3 regions of the Mycolicibacterium llatzerense genome follow, and region 1 is predicted to be linked to each of the others. Evidence: predicted binding sites of a transcription regulator. Region 1 holds the regulator's gene; each other region holds the start of a gene.

Region 1 (7,493 bases):
AGAGGCGCGGGTGCTCGTCGCCACCGACATCGCGGCCCGTGGCGTGCACGTCGACGAGGTCGAGCTCGTGGTCCACGTCGACCCGCCGGCCGAGCACAAGGCCTACCTGCACCGCTCGGGACGTACCGCCCGCGCCGGCAGCGCCGGTGACGTCGTCACCGTCGTGCTGCCGGAGCAGCGCAAGGACGCCCAGCAGCTGCTGCGCAAGGCCGGCATCACGGCCCGGCCGCAGGAAGTCGTCGCCGATTCGGCGCCGGTGCAGGCCCTGGTCGGCGAGATCGCGCCGTACCGCGCGCCGGCACCCAAGGAAGCTCCCGCACCCCGCGGCGGCAACCGGCCGGCCAAGACCGCGACCGCGGGTCAGGCGCAGCGTCGCCGCCGCAGTTCGGGCGGTCTGCAGGCCCCCGGGCGCGCCCAGTCGCAGTCGGGTCGTACCCAGTCGGGGCGGTCGCAGTCGGGTCGTTCGCAGTCGGGACGTTCGCAGTCCCGATAGCCGTACGACGATCAAGCGGCGAGGTACGAGCCGCGCTGAGGAGTGCGGCCATTCGGCCTAGCCGCACCTACCCAGCCACACCCGGCGGCGCGCCGGGCGTGGTCCCCCTCGCAACCAACCGCCCGGTTGGGATAAGTTGTTGCCAAACTTATCCAGTACCGGAGGTCTCGCATGGGTGTCATCAAGTACGACCGCACGTTGTTCGAACCCGAGCACGAACTGTTCCGGGAGTCGTACCGCGCGTTCCTGGACCGGCACGCCGAGCCCTACCGCGAGGAATGGGAGAAGGCCAAGATCGTCGACCGCGAGGTCTGGCGCGAGGCCGGTAAACAGGGCTTTCTGGGTATGGCAGTGCCGGAGGAATACGGCGGCGGTGGCAACCCGGACTTCCGCTACAACGTCATCGTCAGCGAGGAAACCGCGGCGGGACGGCACAGCGGTCTGGGTTTCACGTTGCAGAACGACGTCATCGCGCCGTACCTGCTGGAGTTGGCCAACGAGGAGCAGAAGCAGCGCTGGTTGCCCGGGTTCTGCACCGGCGAACTGATCTGTGCCATCGCCATGACCGAGCCGGGCACCGGCAGTGACCTGCAGGGCATCAAGACCCGCGCGGTCAAAGACGGCGATCACTACGTGCTCAACGGCTCGAAGACGTTCATCACCAACGGCATTCACGCCGACCTCGTGATCGTGGTGGCCTGCACCGACCCCGACAAGGGCGCGCAGGGCTTCAGCCTGCTGATGGTCGAGCGCGACATGGCGGGCTTCGAACGCGGCCGTCATCTCGACAAGATCGGCCTCGACGCGCAGGACACCGCGGAATTGTCGTTCACCGACGTCAGAGTTCCGGCCGAGAACTTGCTCGGGGTGGAGGGCATGGGATTCGTCTACCTGATGCAGAACCTGCCTCAGGAGCGCATTTCCATCGCGGTGATGGCGGCCGCCGCCATGGAGTCCGTGCTGGAATCGACATTGCAATACGCCAAGGAGCGTAAAGCGTTCGGCAAGCCGATCGGCAGCTTCCAGAACAGTCGATTCGTGTTGGCCGAACTGGCGACCGAGGCCACTGCGGTCCGAATCATGGTCGACGAGTTCATTCGCCTGCATCTCGATCGAAAGCTCACAATCGACCAGGCGGCGATGGCCAAATGGTATTCGACGGAGGCGCAGGTCCGCCTGGTCGATCGGTGTCTGCAGCTGCACGGCGGCTACGGCTATATGCGTGAATATCCCATTGCGCGGGCATTCCTGGACTCGCGGATCCAGACCATCTACGGCGGCACCACCGAGATCATGAAGGAGATCATCGGCCGCGGATTGGGCGTTTAACGAATTGCGGATGCGAATTTATTCGCATAACGAACCGCGACACACTAGGCAGATAACGCCGGATATCCCGCACGATGGGCATGAACTGAAGCAAAGTTGACAGAATCTCTCGATCACGAGAGTTTGTCTGACGGAATTTGTATCCGGAGTTTTGCCAACCGCGGGAGGAATTCGATGACCGGGCTGCGAACCCGTGGCGGATGGGCTGGTGTCGGTGCCCTTTCCGTCGCGGTGGCATTGCTCATGGCTCCGACGGCGCTCGCGACACCGGAAAGCGACGCCGCAGACACGGCGATATCCCACACGTGGGATGCCGCGGGCGGTGACACAGGCGAGCTGGGCGCCAAAGACGGTGACGTGTACCAGGTCGGCGCAGGCTATGCGCAGAACTTCGCGGGCGGAAAGATCTATTTCACCGAGGGCACCGGCGCCCATCTGATTTACGGCGCAATTCTCGACAAATATCAGGCGCTCGGCGGCGCCGCGGACAGCGATCTCGGCTTCCCGACCATCGACGAGGGCGCGGGGAGGGCCACCGGCAGCCGGAACAGCACGTTCAGCGCGGCCGACAAGCCGGTCATCTTCTGGACGCCCGACAACGGCGCCTGGGTGGTCCGCGGTGCGATCAACGTCGCCTGGGACAAGCTCGGCGGATCGGCGGGCACCCTCGGCGTGCCCACCGCCGACGAGTCCTGGAAGGGCGATGTCGTCTCGCAGCCCTTCACCGGCGGTGAGGTGAGCTGGAACGCCAAGACCAAGGCATTCACCACCACGCCCGCCGACCTGGCAGGCCAGCTGACCGGGGTGGACGTGCCGGGTGATGCGACGTCGGCCATCGCCGCGGCGCGCCGGGCGGCCGGCGGGCCGCAGGGTCCCCTCGGCGACGAGCAGGGTGCCCAGTACAAGGTCGGCGACGGGGTGGCGCAGAACTTCGCCGGCGGTACCATCTTCTATTCGCCGGCCACCGGTGCCCACGCGGTCACCGGCGACGTGCTGGCCAAGTACCGCGCGGCCGGTGGACCGCAGGGCGACCTCGGATTCCCGGCGAGCAACGAGACCGACGGCGGCGTGTCGCCGAAGAGCCGGATCGCGACGTTCGCCGCCGCGGACAACCCGACGATCTTCTGGACGCCCGACCACGGCGCGTTCGTCGTCCGCGGCGCAGTGAACGCTGCCTGGGACAAGCTGGGCGGTGCCACCGGCAAGCTCGGCGCGCCGACCGCCGACCAAACCGTCAGCGGCGACGTCGTCAGCCAGAAGTTCACGGGCGGCTCGATCTCGTGGAACAAGTCCAGCCGGTCGTTCAGCACCGAACCGGCGGAGCTGGCGTCGCAGTTGAGCGGTCTGCAGGTGCCCAGCGCCGACGTGCCGGGCGGCGTGAGCGCGCAGTCCGAACAGTCCGGCAAGTGGTACCAGTTCCACTGGTGGTGGCTGCTGGCGATCATCCCGCTGTTGCTGGTGGTGGTCGGCATCGTCATCGCGACGCTGCTGCGGCGTCGGCGTGGCGCCGGTCAGGAAGCCTTCGACGACCAGGACGCGTACGACTACGACGACCACGAGTTCGGCGACGGGGAGTACGGCGACCCGCAGTACGCGGACGGCGGCGTCGACAGCGAGTACGCCCCGGCCGATGAGGGGGAGTACGCCGACGAATTCGCCGCCGAGGACCAGCAGTTCGACAATCCGCACGGCGGCCCGGCCTTCCAGAGCAACCCGGATGTCATCGACACCGCGCCGACGGTGTACCCCGATTTCACGGCTGAGCAGCCCGCGGACCAGGTGTCCGAGGGCGAGGGCGAGACCGCTGCAGAGGCAGAGGTCGCCGAAGAGGTCGAGACCCCCGAAGACGTGCCGGCTGACGAGGTCCACGAGGTGGCGGAGCCTGAGGAGCACGGCGACGACGAGCCCGCCGACGAGCCGACGGTCTCGGTGCAGCTTCCGGACGCATTGCGTCGTGGTGGCGCGGCGGCGGGCCTGACGGCGGCCGGGCTGGCGGGCTTCGCGGGCCTTCGGCCCCGGAACCCCGGCGACCGCGTGTGGGCTGCGCCGGCTGCCGAAGAGCAAGCCGACGAGCCCGAGCCCGAGGAACAGGTCCTCGAACCTGAGCCGGCCGATATCCCGGCAGACGAACCGCCGGCCGAGCCGTCCGCAGACGACACGCTTACCGACGACACGGCTGCGGAGGACGCCGCGGCGGCCGGTCCGGCCAGTGGCCGGCACCATGCCCTGGGGGCGGAAGAGCCCGAGACGGCGCAGATGTCGTTCCGCGTCGCGACCGGTGCGGAACCGCCCGAAGGTTATGGCATCAAGGCCAACACCAAGTCAGGCCTGTACTGGGTGCCGGGCTCTCCCGGATACGACGAAGCCGACGTCGAAATCTGGTTCGCCAGTGAGGAATTCGCGGTCACCAATGGATTCGTCCGAGGCTGACGGCACCGACGGCTGAGCCCCGCTGCGAGCGACTGCAGCGGGGCTCACCTATAGGTCTGGCAGGCGTCAGATCTTGCGGATGACGGTCACGACCTTGCCGAGTACGACGGCGTCGTTGCCCGGGATCGGATCGAACGCCGGGTTGTGCGGCATCAGCCACACCTGGCCCTTGGTGCGCTTGAAGGTCTTCACGGTGGCTTCGCCGTCGATCATCGCCGCCACGATGTCGCCGTTGTCGGCCACGTTCTGCTGCCGCACGACGACCCAGTCGCCATCGCAGATCGCGGCATCGATCATGGACTCGCCGACCACCTTCAGCAGGAACAACGAGCCTTCGCCCACGAGTTCACGGGGCAGCGGGAAGACGTCTTCGACGGCCTCTTCGGCGAGGATCGGGCCGCCGGCCGCGATCCGGCCGAGCACCGGGACGAAGGTCGGTTCGGGCAGCGCGTCCGAACCGGCGACATCGGTGGTGACGGTGGCGCCGTTCGTCTCGTCGGTGCCCCGGACATCCACGGCGCGCGGGCGGTTCGGGTCGCGCCGGAGATAGCCCTTCTTCTCCAGCGTGCGCAGTTGGTGAGCCACCGAGGAAGTGGAGGTCAGGCCGACCGCGTCGCCGATCTCCCGGATGCTGGGCGGGTAGCCGCGCGTGGTCACCGACGTACGGATGACGTCGAGGATGGTCCGTTGACGTTCGGTGAGGCTGCTGGACCGTCCGCCTGGCTGGGCGTCCGGGGTTTCGGTGCTGTCGCTCATAGGGACGAATCTAGCCCAGTGCACACGATTCATCAAACATGTGTTCGAGATCGGGTCGGTCGGCGTGTCGCGCCCGAGATCTGGTCGTGACGTGGCGAAAGCGGGGCCGAAGTCGCGGAACGCAACTTGTCGGTGGGTCGTCGTATCGTTCGCAACAGTTCGATCACATGTTCTACCGTTCGAACGTTTGGGCGATATAGTCGAACATACGAGCTATCGAACCTATGTACGAACTCCCGAGAGGAACCGACATGACCACCATCACCCGCGAATACCCGACCGACGTCGTCGTCCGTGCCGTGCCTCGGCGCGCAGATGTGAATCGGCACCGCCAGGCCCGGCTGCGGCCGGCCGGTTCCCGTCCCTCGGGTGCGGCATTCCGGCACCGCGGTACCGGCGTGCTGACCTCCCGCGCCTCGCATCGGAGCAACCCGATCACCCCGCTGACCACGGTGATCCTGGCCCTCGTCGCGGCGGGGATCACGGTGTGGCTGGGCCTGGTGGCGCAGTTCGGAGAGGCCGTCCAGCCGACCGCATCGACGGCATCGGTGCCCGCGCAGCTCGCCGTGGTCCGGGTGCAGACCGGTGAGTCGATTCAGCAGGTCGCCCGGCGGGTGGCTCCCGACGCGCCCGTCAGTGCCGTCGTCGACCGCATCAAGGAACTGAACAAGCTGCCCTCGGTCGCCCTGGACGCCGGGCAGACGCTGATCGCCCCGGTCGGCTGAGGTCAGCCCGTGCGCACCCTGATCGGCACGGCGCCCGGCCGCGCCCGAGCGGCACGGGTAGGCTCGAGACCGTTCGAAACGGTCGATTGTCGGTGCGGCGAAGGAGCGGTGATGCACTGTCCGTTCTGCCGGCATCCGAACTCGCGTGTGGTCGATTCACGAGAAGCTGATGAAGGGCAGGCGATTCGGCGTCGCCGGTCATGCCCGGAATGCGGTCGCCGGTTCACCACGGTCGAGACAGCCGTGGTCGCGGTGGTCAAACGAAGCGGCGTCACCGAGCCGTTCAGCCGGGACAAGGTGATCAAGGGTGTGCGGCGCGCCTGCCAGGGTCGGCAGGTCGACGACGATGCCCTGAACCAACTGGCGCAGAAAGTCGAAGATGCGGTGCGGGCCACCGGATCCCCCGAAGTGCCGAGCCACGAGGTCGGATTGGCGATCCTCGGTCCTCTGCGTGACCTCGATGAGGTCGCCTATCTGCGGTTCGCGTCGGTGTACCGCTCGTTCTCGTCCGCCGAGGACTTCGAGCGCGAAATCGAGGCGCTGCGTGCACACCGCGGCGTGACGTCGCCGGGCTGACGGCAGCTAGGTCGCGCTGCGTTCGTCGGTCTCCAGCGCGTCGAACACCGCGGCTTTCATGTCGAACGAGGCATCCATCGTCTTTGTTGTGACGCCGGCCTGCAGCAGGCCGCGCAGGGCATCGCGGTCGTAAACCGACGGCGCGGTCGTGTCGATGAAATTCTCGACGAGCTCCACGAATCGATCGGGGTCGTCATGAAATGGGAAATGTCCCGAGTTGTCGAAGAACTCCAGCCGGGAACCCGGCATCGCGGCGTGCGCCAGTTCTCCGTGGGCGGCCGGGATGACAGCGTCGTGCGTGCCCCAAACCAATTGCACCGGAATGGCTTCGGTCAAATAACATCGGTCCAACATCGTGACCACCTGGCCGCGCCAGTCGACGACCGCGCGCAGGGTCCGGCCGAAGGCCGATGACGCCCGGGGTTCGGGCAGATCGTTGAGTATCCGCAGCATGTTCGGTAGATCGTGACCCAGTCCGGTCGACCCGAGTACGGCGCCGCCGAGACGCCCGGCGAGCTGAAGCGCGGGCAGTACCAACGGAATTCGCAACAACGCCAGGGCCTCGGTACCCAACGGCATCGACGCGACCCGCAGTGCGATGTTCACGTCGCGGGTGACACCGCCGGCACCCACCAGCACCAGACGATCGATCAGTTGCGGGAATTGGTAGGCGAATTGCATGGCCACGCCGCCGCCCAGCGAATGCCCGATGACCGTCACCCGTTCGATGTCCAGCACGCTGAGCAGGTCCCGCATGCCGTTGGCGTACGCCGCCACCGAGTAGTCGGCGCGCGGTTTGTCCGACTGGCCGTGTCCCAGCAGATCCGGGGCGATGACGGTGAACCGCTGGGCCAAGCGCTTCTGCACGGTTTCCCACGTGGTGGAGTTGTCGCCGATCCCGTGGATCAGCAGGATCGCCGGGCCGGAGCCTGCCACCCGAAATGCCCGTCGGTAGCCGTGGATGGTGCGGAATTCCAGGCGGGGTGTCACGTCACGCACAGAATGCAGGGTGGGCTTTCCGTCGGGCATCGTCGCTCCTTCCCATCGTGTCGGCGGGCCGACCGCGTGGGTCAGTCGCCGGCGGTGCCGTCGTCGCCGGGGCGGGGATCGGTGAAACCGTCACCCGACTGTTCGGCGAGGAACTGTTCGAACTGGGCGCCGAGCTCGTCGCCGCTGGGTAGTTC
Region 2 (7,493 bases), on a different contig from region 1:
GTCGCGGGACAGGTTGAGCAACACGATCACCGACGGGTCCACCGCGTCCGACACGTGCGGCACGTGCATCTCGTCGACCTCGAGCGCGGCGAGCGTCGCCTTGCGCGACCCGGCCAGCGCGGCGATCAGTCCGGCGTCCATGTTGGCGCCCTCGCTGTTGGAGGCCACCGGCCCGATGGTCGCCAGCGCGGCGGCAGTCATGCGCGTCGTCGTGGACTTGCCGTTGGTGCCGGTGACGACGACCGAGCGCCGCCCGGAACCCAGCTGTCCCAGGATCGACGGGTCCAGCTTCATGGCGACGAGCCCGCCGATCATGGCGCCGGCACCGCGGCCCGTCACGCGCGACGCCCAGCGGGCGGCGGCACCCGCGCCCAGCGCGATGCGTCCTCGTGCGGTGATCATCCCGGGAATTCTAGGAGGACCGCCCCGGATGTGACGACACGTGTGAGGCTGACCACCTACAGGAGCTTGGGCCGGCGCGGCACCAGTCCGTCGTCGAGCATCTGCTGGAAATGGTCGGTGATGGTGTCGGCGACCGGCCGATACGTCAGTCCCAGCTCGCCCTGGCTGCGGCTGGCGTCGAAGGCAATGGGGTAGCCCACGTTGGTGTCGACGAACTCCCTGGTCAGCCCGATCGCCGGAGCCACCACCTTGACCGCCACCTTGGGGACATTCATCCACGGGAACGGATAGAGCGAGCCGAACTTGCCGCGCAGGATCTTGCCGATCTCCAGCAGGCTCAGCGAGTCGGCGTTGACGAGGTAGCGGTCGTGCGCTCCGGGGGTGAAGCCGGCGCGCACGTGCGCATCGGCGACATCGCGCACGTCCACGACTCCCATGGTCAACGCCGGTGCCCCGGTCAGCATGGTGCCGTCGGTGAACTGCTTCATGGTGGCCAGGCTGGCCGAGTCGCTGGCACTGGTCAGGGCAGGTCCGAGTACCAGGCCCGGATGGATGGTGACCATGTCCCAGCGGTCCTGTGCCTGCTGGTACCGCCAGGCCTCCTGCTCGGCCACGGTCTTGGAGTACGAATAAGGCTGGTGGTCAACGCTGCTGGTGGTGTTCCACCGTTCTTCCGTGAACACTCCGCCGGTGACGTCCCGTGATTCGCGGGCGTCACCGTAGATCGCGACCACACTGCTGGTCAGCACCACGCGCTTGACGCTTTCAGTGCGGTTGACCGAGTCCAGCACGTTGCGGGTGCCCTCCAACGCTGGGCGGACCAGTGCTTCCTCCGGATCGGTGACGCCCTGGAGCAGGAACGGCGACGCGGTGTGCATGACCAGCTCGCACCCGGCCATGGCCTCGTCGAAGCTGCCGGTGTCGAGCAGGTCCGCCTTGAAGAGTTTGAGCCGACCCGGGTGGCCTTCCGACAGCGCGTGCAGATGGTCCAGGCCCGTGGCCTTCTGCGGGTTGCGCACGGTGCCGTGGACGGTGCGGCCGGCCTCCAGTAGGCGACGGACGATCCAGCTGCCGATGTACCCGCTGGCTCCCGTGACGAGGACGGGGGCGTCGGGGTCGATCGTGGTCATTGGTTCAAATCCTTTCCAGCCAGCATGCCCGTGACGATAGCCTCGACCACCTCATCGAGGGGATCATCTTCCACAATCAACATCTGTTGCCGCTCCAGAGCACGTAGCCGACGAGGTGACAGCGCGTCATGAAGCGGCTGTCGCCGGGACGTGGCGGGACAGGAAGGCGAGCTGGTCGGTGACGTTGCGTTCGAAGGCGTCGCCGACGTAGATGTCGAAGTGGCCGGTGTCGTAGAGCTTGATCTCGCTCCGAGGTGCCTGCGCGGCGTACTTCTGCGTCGGATTCGGCGGAGCGACGGCGTCCTGCTCGCAGATGGCGAAGAAGATGGGACAGGTGACGTCGCGGGCCTGACGGCCGGGGAAGTGGCGCACGATCTGCAGGGCGAACCGGGCTGCGACGTCATGCTCGAATTGGGCTCCCGGCGGCAGGAGGTTCTGGATACCGGCCACCGAGTCCGGTGAGGTCATCAGCGCCGTCGACCCGGGCGGACCGTAGGTGGGAACCATCACCGGCTCGCGACCCAAGAGTGCGCCGATCGCGTCCCGCAGCGCACGCGCGGTGACTTTGGCCGACGTCAGTGGCGGGATGGCAAATGACGACGCGAAGCCGTCGGTGAACGGGCACTGCGAGATCGCCGCCGCGATCCGCTTGTCCTGCGCGGCGGTGACGATCACGTGCCCGCCGCCGAACGACGTGCCCCAGACGACCACGCGGTCGGGGTCGACGCCGTCGAGGGTGCGGGCGTGGGCGACCGCCGACTTCCAGTCGGCGAGCTGGGTCTTGATGTCGAGCAGCTGCCGGGGCTGGCCGCCGCTGGCACCGAAATGCCGGTAGTCGAACACCAGGCATGCATAGCCGGCGGCGGTGAACCGTTCGGCGAACGCGTCCAGGCGCTGTTCCTTGACACCGCCGAGGCCGTGGGCCATCACGATGATCGGCCGCTTCCCGGTGGCGGGGGTTGTGGGTGTGTACAGCCAGGCGGCGCAGGTGCTGTCGCCGGAAGCGAAGGTCAGGTCGGTTCGGGTCATGCACACAGATTATGGATGTCCATCCAAAGTTGTAAGTACATACAACTGTGGCACCGGTTACACTATCGACATGGCGATGGAGAGCCAGGCTGACCTGGAAGCGATGACGAGGACCCAGCGCAGGGCCGCGGCCAATCGCCGCGCTGTCGTCGACGCCGCGCGCGAGATCGTCGCCACCGAGGGCGTGCACGGGCTGAGTCTCGAGGCGGTTGCCGAGCGTGCCGACGTCGCCGTACAGACCATCTACAACCGGGTCGGCGGGCGATCAGCGCTGCTCACCGCGGTGGCCGAGCAGGCGATGGAAGAGAGCCGGGTGTACATGGACGCGGCCTATGCCGCCGACGGCACCGTTGAAGAGCGAATCATGCTGGCGGCCAGCGCCTATGCGCGCTTTGCCCGCGAGCGTCCCCACGAGTTCCAGATTCTGGTCGAGCCGCCCGACGAGCCGGACGCGGTGAACCGCATCGCCGAGCTGACCCGGACGCAGAACGCCAAACTCGCGGCAGTGCTGCGGGAGGGCGTCGAATCGGGGCTCGGCCGCGCAGACTTGGACCCCGACGACCTGGCCACCGTGTTCTGGGCGACCCTCAACGGTCTGCTGGCTCTGGCGTGGCGTCCGGGCGCGCTGCGGTTCGGTCCTGAAGAAGTCGACCGACTGCTGGCTGCCTACCTCGCCACCGTCGCCGACGGTGTGCGCCCCCGCGCCTGATTCGGGCGGCGACACGCTGCGGTGCCCACCGAATCTGTCAGGGGGCCGTGCCATCCTTGCCACGTGGACGAAACCAACCTCGGCTGGGGCCGACCGGCCACCGAGCCGGGCGCGGGTTGGGCTGTCGTCGACGTCGAGACGTCGGGTTTCGATCCCGGGCATGCCCGGGTCATCAGCGTCGCGGCGCTGGCCCTCGGGGACGACGGGAACGTCGAGCATTCGTTCAGCAGCCTGCTCAATCCGGGCGTCGATCCCGGTCCCACGCACGTGCACGGGCTGACCCCCGAGATGCTGGCCGGCCAGCCGACCTTCGGTGAGGTCGTCGGCGATCTGGCCGCCGTGCTGTCCGGCCGCACTCTGGTCGCCCACAATGCCGGCTTCGACTACGCCTTCCTGGCTGCCGAATGCGAGCGCGTCGGCGCCGTGCTGCCCGTCGACAACGTCATGTGCACCGTCGAGCTGACACGCCGCCTCAACCTGGGCACTGAGAACCTGCGTTTGGAGACCCTGGCGACGCACTACGGCGCGACGCAGATCCGCCCGCACGATGCCCTGGACGACGCCATGGTGCTGGCCCAAATCCTCAAACCGGCACTGGCCGCCGCGCGTGAGCACCGGCGTTGGCTGCCGATCCGCAACGTGGGCCGCAAGCGCTGGCCCAGCGGCGCCATCACCCACGACGAACTCCGGCCGCTGAAGGTCCTGGCGTCGCGGCTCCCGTGCGCCTACGCCAACCCCGGCCGGTTCGTGCCGGGACAGCCGCTGGTGCAGGGCATGCGGGTGGCGCTGTCGGGCGAGATGCTGCGCACTCACGAAGAAGTGATCGAGCGCATCGTGCACGCGGGACTGTCCTACTCCGACAGTGTCGATGCGCAGACCTCGCTGGTCATCTGCAACGAGCCGGCGCCTGCGCAGGGCAAGGGTTACCAGGCCAGGGAGCTCGGTGTGCCGCTCGTCTCCGACGCGGACTTCATGGCGCTGCTCGGCCATGTGGTCGGCGGCTCGGACGTCGAGGAATTCGTCGACCGGACACCGGCCGGCGACCAGTTCATGTTGTTCTAGCGGTCGCTTGCCAAAAAACTTTGGTCACTTTGTTTGCGCTGGTCACGATAGGTAACTAGCGCCACATTCCCGACGGTTTCTTGTCGGTGTCTCGAACTAGTGTTCGAGTATGGACATTGCCAGCACCGCCGCCGTGGAGGAGGTCTACACGGACCTCGACACGGCACAGGCGCGGGTTGCGGCGGTGGACTACATGGCGTTGTCGGTGCCGGAGTTGTTGGCGGTGCAATCCCACCGTGAGCAGATGCGGTGCGCCGCCCAAGCCGTTGATCATGCCGTGGTGGCCGCATTGCAGGCCCAAACCACCGCACAGGAGATCGGGGCGAGAAACTGGGCCGACGCGATGCGTGCCCGGGACCGGCTCAGCAGCGAGGAGGCTCGCCGCCGGGTCCGGCACGCTGAGTTGTTGGGCCCGCGGCGATCGTTGACCGGGGAGCTGTTGCCGCCGCTGCGTCCGCATGTCGCTGCCGCCGTGGCTGCGGGAGCGATCAATGCTGATCATGTCGATGTCATCGAATCGTTCTTCGCGAAACTGCCCACCTGGGCCGGCCTGGACACCCTCGATGAGTGCGAACTGGCGCTGGTGGCCGCCGCCCGCAACCTCACCCCGGAAGGGTTGCGGTCGGTGGTCAAACGCAAGCTCTACGAACTCAATCAGGACGGCCCCGAACCCGATGACCGCGACCCCGAACCCGACCGGGACCGTGCCCTGGTGCTATCGAAGCAGGCTGCCGATGGCAGCAGTGAGCTGCGGGGTCGGCTCACCCCGACAGCACGCGCGGTCTATGAAGCGTTGATGGTCAAGTACGCGGCCCCTGGCATGTGCAACCCTGCCGACGAACACCCCTGCACCTCGGGAACGCCCACCCAAGAGCAGATCGACAACGATCACCGCACGCTAGCTCAGCGCCAGCACGATGCCTGGGAAACGATGGGCCGACTGCTGTTGTCCACTGATCTGGGTGAGCACAATGGCTTCCCGGTCACCATCGTGGCGACCTGCACTCTCGAACAACTCGAGCAGCGCGCCGGGGTCGCGCAGACTCACACCGGCAGCTCCCTGCCGGTCAAGGACCTGCTGAACCTGGCCGCGCAGGCCGGGGCGTCCTGCTATCTCACGGTGTTCGACAACCATGCCGATGTTCCGCTGTACATGGGTCGGGCGCGGCGCACCGCGACCACCGGCCAACGTCTGGCCCTGTTCGCCCGCGACAAAGGCTGCAGCCGCCCGGACTGCACACGGCCCGCCGCCGACTGTCAAGCCCACCACGCGGTCGCCGACTGGCGCGACGGCGGCCAGACGAACATCACCGACCTCACGTTGGCCTGCGGACCCGACAACCGCCTGGCCACCGACGGCGGCTGGACCACAGAAATGCGAAACGGCCGCGCGCACTGGACTCCACCACCACTACTGGACGTCGGCCAACCCCGCACCAACACCATCTACCAACCCCAGCTCTACCCCACCGAGGGTGAAGATGGTGACGGCGAAAGTAACAGTCCGACAAACTGATTCAACATCGCAGCGACCGACCGGTTGCGGCGTGGCACGCGGGTGCCCGGGGCCCGAAGTGGACGTCAGCCTGCGATGCGCCGGCTGAACGTGCCGTGGAACCCGATCGGCAGATGGTGCTCCAGATGCGCGGTGGCCAGCGGGCCGTCCTCGATGGTGCGGGCATCGAAGATCGCCAGTTGCGAACGGTGGCTCGGCAGATCGTGATTGAGCACCAGCAGCCAGCCGTCATCCTCGGCGGCCGTGCGGGAGCGGGGTACGAACAACGGCTCGCCGGTCTGGGCCAGGCCGAAATCGAAGGTCGTCCGCGTTCCGGCGGCGTGGTCGAACTTGGTCACGGCGTTGTAGTGGCCGACGTCCTCCGTGGCCGCGGCGGCATACGTGAAATTGTGTTCGCACGTTGACCGACGCCAGTCGTACTGCGGGAATTCCATTGGTGCACTTTCGGATAACACGGTTTCGGTCACCCGCCCGGACTTGCTGATCCGGAATCGGGACAGCCGCCCCGATGGCCATTGATCGATGGTCAGGTGTGCGCGCGGGTTGGTCGGATCCGCCGGTTCCTGCCATGTCTTGCCCAGTTGCCCGAAGATGTCCGGGTCGTCGAACCGGACGAACTCGACCACGGTGTCCGTGCCGTCTTCAAAGGCATTGGTGACGTGAATATGTGCCATCGGTTCGTGCTCGATGACGCGAGGTTTGGAGCCATCACGCGGCACGATGGCGAACCGCGTCGACCCGTTGCGGGCTTGGTAACTCAGGGATTGCTCCAGCGACCGGGTCCGTAGAAACGTAGGGATGTTGGGTCGCAACGGATCCAGGACGAACACCAGGTTGTGTTCGGTGAGGGCGAAGTCGTGATTCCAGACGAAGTCCCACAATGGAAGTGAATTGATCTGGGTATTCCGGCCTTTCGCGTCCACGCGATAGCACCGCAGCCGTGGGGTGGGCAAGAGGTCGAAGCCGAAGTTGAACACCTCGCCCGTGCGTGGATCCCATTTGGGATGGGCGGAGAACGCGCCGAGATATCCGAAGCGATCACCCTCGAAACGCTTGTACCCCAGGGTTTCCAGGCTGTCGGGATCGATCTTGTACGGCGGGCCGCCCTCCCATAGTGCCAGCAGGTCACCGCAGATGTTGGCCATGTTGGTGTTGCCGGTGTTGGCCGGCGGTTGGAGATTGCCGCGCAAAGTCGGGGCGTTGGTCGTGATGCCGCGCTGGCTCATCTGGTTGCCGCTGCGGTACTGGCGCGTGCGGACGTAGCGGTTGGTGAAGCGGACGGTCTTACCGTCGAGCACGAACCGCGACACCATGCCGTCGCCGTCGAACATGGTCTTGAGGACGGTGTCGCCGACCTCGAACTTTCCGGGGCCGACGCGGAACAGGGTGCCCGTCAGGTCGGCCGGCAAGGTCCCGTCGACGCGTTTGACCTGGTAGTCCATTTCGTCATAGAGGGACTCGAACGGACGGCCGTGCAGTTGCTTGAGCGTGGGCTCTGCGGTGGTGGTCATGCAACCCCAATCTGAGGACGGATGTCCTCAGTTTCGTGTCGCGCCCCGACGATGTCAAGGTTTCACGCCGAATGGCCACCTGTGACACGGAAGTCTCGGGGGTTCGTGCGATAGCTGGCCACTCGGCGGAGCGG
Region 3 (7,493 bases), on a different contig from region 1:
GCTGATTCCGGATCGTTCAAGAATTCCGTGGTTGGCGCCGTCGACCAATTGAACCGTTGGTCGGAGGCTGATGCAAACCGAACGCCAACCCCTGATCGTCAACGCAGTTGGCGAACCGTCCAAAGCCGGGTTCTTCGGGTGAGGGATCTGCGGCGTTGCCACCGAGCTCGCGCACCTTCGCGATCGCTTCGTCGATGTCATCGACCGCGAAGTACGTGGCAAGGGTGCTCTTCTCTACACCGTCGTGGAGACCGCCACGGATGGTGGGAGTCTGGATGACGGCTTGATTGCCGTTGCCGAAGCTCTCGAAGGCCCAACCCAAAAGCGTCCCGAAGAACACCTGAGCCTTCTTTGCGTCCGGTGCGCCGATCTCGATATGGGTTACTTCGCCGGTCATTCAGGTTGCCTCTCTTCGTCGTTGCGTCCGAGGCTACGAAACGCACGCACCGCCGCATTGGAGAAAAGTGACCTACATGCCCTCCGGCGGCCACGCGGATCCGAGCCCGCCGCCGGTTCCATTGGCGGCCGAGACCGCGCCCGGTGTGCACTCGGCGAAGCCGGCAAAGTCGCGATGCATGTGCGCCTGATCGAAGTAGCCGCAGTCAACAGCGACCCGTGCCGGCGCCAGACCGTTGCGGAGAAGTCTTGTGGCGCTTTCGAAACGAAAGAGACGGGCCGCCACCTTCGGTGTCACGCCGAAGGCGCGGTCGAACTTGGCCGCGAAATGGCGTCGGCTCCAGCCGATCTCTTGGGCGATCGATTCGACGCGAACCCGACCCTGATGACGTTCGATAATGTCCCAGGCCCAGCAGAGTCGCGGATCGACCGGAGAGCCGCCGCTTGGCTGAAAGTACCCGTCGATGATGTCGAAGACGTCGGCCCAGTCCGGTGTCATGGCCAGCCGGTCATGGATTTCCTCGGCTCGCCGGCCGATCAGCTCGTCGAGGGGAACCACTCGTTCATCGAGGTCTCCCAAGGCCGTCCCGAGGAAGGACGCAGCATCCTGCGCCGCGAGACCGATCTCGACGCCGCGGAACGATCCATGCTGGTCGACAAACAGCGGTGCGGCGCGCGGCCCGGCCACGAACGCCCCGACGTGGGCCGCGCCGGTCGGAGTTGATGTCGTCACCGTCATGGTCGCGTCGAAGACCATCACCACTCGAGCACACGGCGTGGCCCACTCCACGGTCCGGCGAGGCTGATCGAGCCGCTCGGCGAAACCGGCGTAGTACTGGGCTCGGGCACCAACCGATCGCGGCCGGCGCCAGGCGAGCTCCCAGCCGTCCCCGTGAGATGTGTGCACGTCCACAGCCCACACTGTGCCACCTGGCGGCAGCCTGTGTCAGGGACACGGCTCCCGAGTTCCCGAGCTCGGGCCGAGGCGTTCAGTCTTCGTTTGCTGCAACGAAATTCGGATGACTTGCCACGAGGCTGTGTGATATCCGTTGGAACATGACTGATTTGACGCTGCGCGCTGTCAGCGACAGTGACGACTTCGATGCGTTCATGGCCGCGTCGTACGGGGTGTTCCTGCAGGATCCGCGGCAGGACGAGATCGACCTGATGCGCGCGTTCACCGAGTACGACCGCATGTTCGGCTTCCACGACGGCAGCCGTTGGGTTTCTACTGCCGGAGACTTCGGCAAGCAGGTGGTGCTGCCCGGCGGCGGGACCGCAGCGGTGGCCGCCGTCACCGCTGTCACGGTGTCGCCCAGCCACCGACGTCGTGGGCTGCTCACGGCGATGATGCGCCACCAGCTCGACGACATCCGGTCACGGGGTACCGAGGCGCTGGCCATGCTGTTCGCATCGGAGGCATCCATCTACGGGCGCTTCGGCTACGGGATGGCTGTGCCGATTGCGGAGCTTTCCGGCAAGGTACGCGAACTGGGCTTCCGCCCGGACGTCCAGTTCGGCGACGGTTCGGTCACCCACGTCGACGCCGAGACATTGATGGCCAGCGCGCCGGAGATTCATCAGCGAGCCATGATGCAGCGGCCCGGCGTGATGGAGCGGCCGCGCCCGTGGTGGGACAACTGGATCCACGACAGCGAGGAAAGGCGCAAGGAGGCCAGCAAGATTCGCTTCCTCCTGCATCGCGAGGCCGACGGCACCGCCAGCGGATTCGCCATCTACCGGCCCAAGAACAGCTGGACGGACCGCGGCCAGCCCAACGGTGAACTCCAGGTCCAAGAAGTACAGGCCACCAATCATCGTGCGTACGCACAGATTTGGCGCTATCTCCTGGATATGGATTTGGTCAGGACCTTCGCCTACGACGGTGCTGCAGTCGATGAGCCGCTCCGCAGCTTGGTAGCCGACCAGCGTGCGCTGGCGTGCGAAGCGCGGGACGGCGTGTACGTCAGGCTGGTCGATGCGCGTCGCGCACTGACGTTGCGCAGCTACGCCGCCCCTGTCGACGTGGTGCTGGATATCACCGATGAGTTCTGCCCGTGGAACGCCGGCCGATGGCATCTCCGTGGCGGTCCCGACGGTGCCGAATGCGAAAGCACCACGGCGCCAGCCGATATCGCCGTCTCGGTGCGTGACCTCGGTGCCTGCTACCTCGGCGGGGTGAGTCTGCGGGCACTGGCGAACGCGGGGTTCGTCGAAGAGTTCACTCCGGGGTCGGTGCACCGGACCGCGGTCGCGTTCGGCTGGCCCGTCGCCCCCGGGGTGCCCGACGACTTCTGAGGTTCATCTTCGGATTCGGGCCTATAGCACTTGCTCAGCTGAAATAAAAGAGGCGAAGGCGCGTAGCCGGTCTCGTCGTGCTCCGCTAGCTTGTCTTGGCAGATGTTGCCTGGTGCCGCGGATTACGGGGGTGAATGTTCCAGTGGCGAAACGGTATTCGACTATGTGGACCGACGATTTGGATGGTTCCGTGGCAGCGACGACGCTCGAGTTCTCCTTCGACGGGGTCGCTTATGCAATTGATCTGTCCGAGGCGAACGCGCTGCGTATGCGTAGCTGTTTCGAGCCGTACATCCGGGCGGCCAGCAAGGCCAGCCGTTCCCGCGGACGAACGGTCTCGCTTCCGGAGCAGCCGCCATTGGAAATGCAGCAAACGCACGCTCGGCGAGCGCGTGAGTGGCTGCGATTGAACGGCCATGAGGTCGGTAGTCGTGGGCGCCTTCCGCAAGAATTGCTGCAGCGATATGAGTCGGCCCGTGACGGGGCACGGAGGGTTCGCGTCCAGACCAGGCTTGGCTGATCCGCGGGCCCGTGGGTGAGCGGCAATCATCGATTGACGTATACCGATCGGTCTACTATGTTGGTCTAGAGGTCACCAATCAGGTGGTCGCGTGCTTCGACTACGGAGACGGTCATGACGAATGCCAACCCGGACAAGACGTTGCGAAAGTTCCGCAGAGAACGGGCGATCGGCCGCTATCTGCTCAACCCCGCTGTGCAGGGGTTGAGCAGACTCGGTGTGCGCACCGCGTTGGCCACGGAGCTGGAGACCATTGGTCGTAAGACCGGGCAGCTGCGTCGCGTCCCTGTTTCGGTGCAGTTCGACAACGAGGGCGCATGGGTGATCTGCCAGCACGGTACCCGGTCCGGTTGGGGCAGCAATATTGCGGACAATCCGAATATCCGTGTGCGGCAGGGAGATCGGTGGCGCAGCGGGGTCGCGGAATTCAGGCCGGACGACGACGTCGTCGCGCGCGCTCGGAAATTCGGCCGGGTTGGGGCCGGGGTGGTGAAGGCGCTGGAAACCACTCCGGTGTCAGTCCGGATCGACTTCACCGACTGAGCGGATTCGAACGCCACTCCGGTCAGGCGGTGAGCCGGGGTGCCAAACGCACTGCGGGAACACCGGTTTCGGAAGCGCGCGGGTCCGCCGTGGCCAGGGCGCGGCGAAGTACATCGATCTCGTCGGCTGCGACCTGCGTGACGAAGTGCACCAGCGCCGCGTGCCTGTCGCTCTGATCGGAAGCCTGGCCGAGCGCGTCGACCATGAGGCCCGCCACCAGCTGATCTCGACTGTGCGATGCGACGTAGCGGTGTGCACGATCATGGCGCAGTTGCCGGACCACGCCCTTACCTGCGAGCCTGCGCAGCACCGTCATGACGGTGGTATACGCGAGCTTGCGTTCCGCGCAGATGGCGTGATGGACCTCGCGAACGGTCTGCGGCGCGTCCGCGCCCCAGAGGTGATCCATCACCTCGCGTTCCAGATTGCCCAAGTGCCTCAGCCTGGTCATCTTCTGTCCCTCTCCGACGCCTCGGAGATCTAGTCGCACGAGAGCCGGCGGAGTTCCCGCGGATTTCCACATCTGGCATTCGAACAAAGTTTCGAATACTCTGATCTGGTGGGTTGGCACAACGGGCCGCCGAGCTGGGCGGAGATGCAGCGGGTGCTCGAGGGCAAGCCGCGGGTGGCTGGTGCATCCCCGGAATCGCCGGCCGACGGCGGCGACAGCCCGGCCTGGTCGCGCAAACGCGGTGACTATCAACCGGTGGACCGCCCGGCCCGGCCGGGAACGTCGGTGCCGTACGCCGAGTTGCACGCCCATTCTGCGTACAGCTTCCTCGATGGCGCCAGCACGCCGGAGGAACTGGTGGAGGAGGCCGTCCGGCTGGATCTGCGGGCCATCGCATTGACCGACCACGACGGGCTCTACGGCGTCGTGCGATTTGCCGAGGCCGCCAAGGAACTCGACATGGCAACGGTTTTCGGGGCCGAACTCTCGCTCAGTAACACTCCCCGCACGGAGTTGCCCGACCCACCCGGTCCGCATCTACTGGTCTTGGCCCGCGGCCCCGAGGGGTACCGGCGGCTGTCCCGGGAATTGGCTCGGGCGCATCTGGCCGGCGGCGAGAAGGGGGTGCTCAGTTATGACCTGGACACCCTCACCGAGGCCGCCGGCGGGCATTGGCAGATCCTCACCGGCTGCCGTAAAGGCCATGTGCGCCAAGCTTTGTCGACGGGAGGGGCGGAGGCCGCGGACAAGGCGCTGGCTGATCTGGTGGCCCGGTTCGGCGCGGACCGGGTGACTGTCGAACTGACCCACCACGGGCATCCACTCGACGACGAACGCAACGCCACGCTGGCCGCGCTGGCGCCGCGGTTCGGCCTCGACGTCATTGCCTCGACCGCCGCGCATTTCGCCGCACCGTCGAGGGGGCAGCTGGCGATGGCGATGGGGGCGATCCGGGCCCGCAACTCGATGGATGAGGCTGAAGGCTGGCTGGCCCCGCTGGGCGGGTCGCACCTGCGGTCCGGGGCGGAGATGGCCCGGCTGTTCGCCCACCACCCGGGAGCGGTCACCAACGCTGCCGAGCTGGGGGAGCAGTGTGCATTCGAATTGCGTTTGATCGCACCGAAACTGCCACCGTTCGACGTGCCGGAGGGGCATACCGAGATCAGTTGGCTGCGGGAGTTGGTGGCGGACGGGACGGCTCGTCGCTACGGCTGGAAGCCGGATGCAGAGCGGGAGAAGGCGTACCGGCAGATCGAGCATGAGCTCAGAATCATCGAGCAGCTGGAGTTCCCGGGCTACTTCCTGGTGGTGCACAGCATCACCGAGTTCTGCCGGGACAGCGACATCCTGTGCCAGGGCCGTGGGTCGGCGGCGAACTCGGCAGTCTGTTACGCCCTGGGGATCACCAATGTCGACCCGGTGGCCAACGAGCTGTTGTTCGAGCGGTTTCTGTCCCCGGCGCGCGACGGCCCGCCGGACATCGACATCGACATCGAATCGGACTTGCGCGAGAACGTCATCCAGTTCGTCTACGAGAAGTACGGCCGGGACTACGCCGCGCAGGTGGCCAACGTCATCACCTACCGCGGCCGCAGCTCGGTGCGGGACATGGCGCGGGCGCTCGGTTTTTCGCAGGGGCAACAGGATGCCTGGAGTAAGCAGATCAGCCGGTGGAACGGGCTGGCCGAGTCCCCGGACGTCGAGGACATTCCCGAGGCGGTGATCGACCTGGCGCTGCAGATCAGGAATCTGCCGCGGCACATGGGCATTCACTCCGGCGGCATGGTGATCTGTGACCGCCCGATCGCCGACGTGTGCCCGGTGGAATGGGCGCGGATGGAGAACCGCAGTGTGCTGCAGTGGGATAAAGACGACTGTGCGGCAATCGGTTTGGTGAAGTTCGACCTGCTCGGGCTGGGCATGCTCTCGGCGCTGCACTACATGATCGATCTGGCCAGGGAACAGAAGGATCTCGAGGTGGATCTGGCCAAGCTCGACCTGTCCGAGCCCGCGGTGTACGAGATGCTGCAACGGGCCGACTCGGTCGGAGTGTTCCAGGTCGAGTCCCGGGCGCAGATGGCCACGCTGCCGCGGCTGAAGCCCAAGAAGTTCTACGACCTGGTGGTCGAGGTGGCGCTGATCCGTCCTGGCCCGATCCAGGGCGGCTCGGTGCACCCGTACATCCGGCGGCACAACGGACTGGAGGACGCGACGTGCGAGCACACGTCCATGGAAGCGGCACTGACCAGGACGCTGGGGGTGCCGCTGTTCCAGGAGCAGCTCATGCAACTGGCCGTCGACTGTGCCGGCTTCACCCCCGCCGAGGCTGATCAGCTGCGCCGGGCCATGGGGTCCAAACGCTCCACCGAACGGATGCGGCAGCTGCGCGGTCGGTTCTACGACGGCATGCGGGAACTGCACGGCATCACCGGGCCGACGGCTGAGCGGATCTACGAAAAGCTGGAAGCCTTCGCCAATTTCGGCTTCCCGGAGAGCCACGCGCTGAGCTTCGCGTCGCTGGTGTTCTCCTCGTCATGGTTCAAGCTGCACCACCCCGCGGTGTTCTGTGCGGCATTGCTGCGGGCTCAGCCGATGGGCTTCTACTCGCCGCAGTCGCTGGTGGCCGACGCCCGCCGGCACGGGGTGCTGGTGCACGGGCCGGACGTCAACGCGAGCCTGGCGTATGCGACGTGCGAGAACCGCGGCACCGAGGTGCGGCTGGGGTTGGGGACAGTGCGGCATATCGGGGACGAGTTGGCACAGCGCATCGTCGACGACCGGAAAACCAACGGGCCGTTCACTTCTCTGCTCGACCTGACCGGCCGGGTGCAACTGTCGGTGCCGCAGGCCGAGGCGCTGGCGACCGCGGGTGCGCTTGGCTGTTTCGGCATCACCCGACGTGAGGGATTGTGGGCGGCCGGGGCGGCGGCCGCGGAACGGCCCGACCGGTTGCCGGGCATCGGATCGGCCGGAGGCATCCCGGCGCTGCCCGGCATGACGGAACTGGAACTGGCGGCCGCTGATGTGTGGGCCACGGGCATCTCGCCGGACAGCTATCCGACCCAGTTCCTGCGGGAGGACCTCGACGCACTGGACGTGGTGCCCGCCAACCGGCTGTTGGAGGTGCCCGACGGCACCCGCATCGTGGTGGCCGGCGCGGTGACGCACCGGCAGCGTCCGGCCACCGCGCAGGGGGTGACGTTCATCAACCTGGAGGACGAGACCGGCATGGTCAACGTGCTGTGCGCACCGGGGGTGTGGTCCCGGCACCGGAAACTGGCGCAG

The links. The regulator LexA, encoded in region 1, represses DNA repair genes until DNA is damaged. The targets are predictions, from matches to a motif close to CGAACANNTGTTCG.
Region 2: a site for LexA is predicted at 4,425-4,438, ahead of A7G45_RS08495 (HNH endonuclease signature motif containing protein). Genes of this name have one in related genera too.
Region 3: a site for LexA is predicted at 4,289-4,302, ahead of A7G45_RS13905 (error-prone DNA polymerase). Genes of this name have one in related genera too.

The regions. Positions count from the first base shown of each region.
Region 1 is NZ_LXOV01000012.1:857,716-865,208, reverse strand. It holds gene A7G45_RS19050 (DEAD/DEAH box helicase) at 1-493, shown strand, start outside; gene A7G45_RS19045 (acyl-CoA dehydrogenase family protein) at 665-1,822, shown strand; gene A7G45_RS19040 (LGFP repeat-containing protein) at 1,997-4,252, shown strand; gene lexA (transcriptional repressor LexA) at 4,319-5,008, opposite strand; gene A7G45_RS19030 (LysM peptidoglycan-binding domain-containing protein) at 5,260-5,733, shown strand; gene nrdR (transcriptional regulator NrdR) at 5,845-6,309, shown strand; gene A7G45_RS19020 (alpha/beta fold hydrolase) at 6,316-7,338, opposite strand; gene A7G45_RS19015 (proteasome assembly chaperone family protein) at 7,380-7,493, opposite strand, start outside.
Region 2 is NZ_LXOV01000001.1:1,722,297-1,729,789, forward strand. It holds gene A7G45_RS08470 (Mur ligase family protein) at 1-402, opposite strand, end outside; gene A7G45_RS08475 (SDR family oxidoreductase) at 459-1,532, opposite strand; gene A7G45_RS08480 (alpha/beta hydrolase) at 1,659-2,561, opposite strand; gene A7G45_RS08485 (TetR/AcrR family transcriptional regulator) at 2,665-3,270, shown strand; gene A7G45_RS08490 (DEDDh family exonuclease) at 3,334-4,332, shown strand; gene A7G45_RS08495 (HNH endonuclease signature motif containing protein) at 4,442-5,848, shown strand; gene A7G45_RS08500 (carotenoid oxygenase family protein) at 5,914-7,359, opposite strand.
Region 3 is NZ_LXOV01000001.1:2,813,113-2,820,605, forward strand. It holds gene A7G45_RS13880 (VOC family protein) at 17-397, opposite strand; gene A7G45_RS32520 (AraC family transcriptional regulator) at 470-1,309, opposite strand; gene A7G45_RS13890 (GNAT family N-acetyltransferase) at 1,453-2,694, shown strand; gene A7G45_RS32695 (histone-like nucleoid-structuring protein Lsr2) at 2,837-3,214, shown strand; gene A7G45_RS13895 (nitroreductase/quinone reductase family protein) at 3,329-3,757, shown strand; gene A7G45_RS13900 (BlaI/MecI/CopY family transcriptional regulator) at 3,780-4,208, opposite strand; gene A7G45_RS13905 (error-prone DNA polymerase) at 4,317-7,493, shown strand, end outside.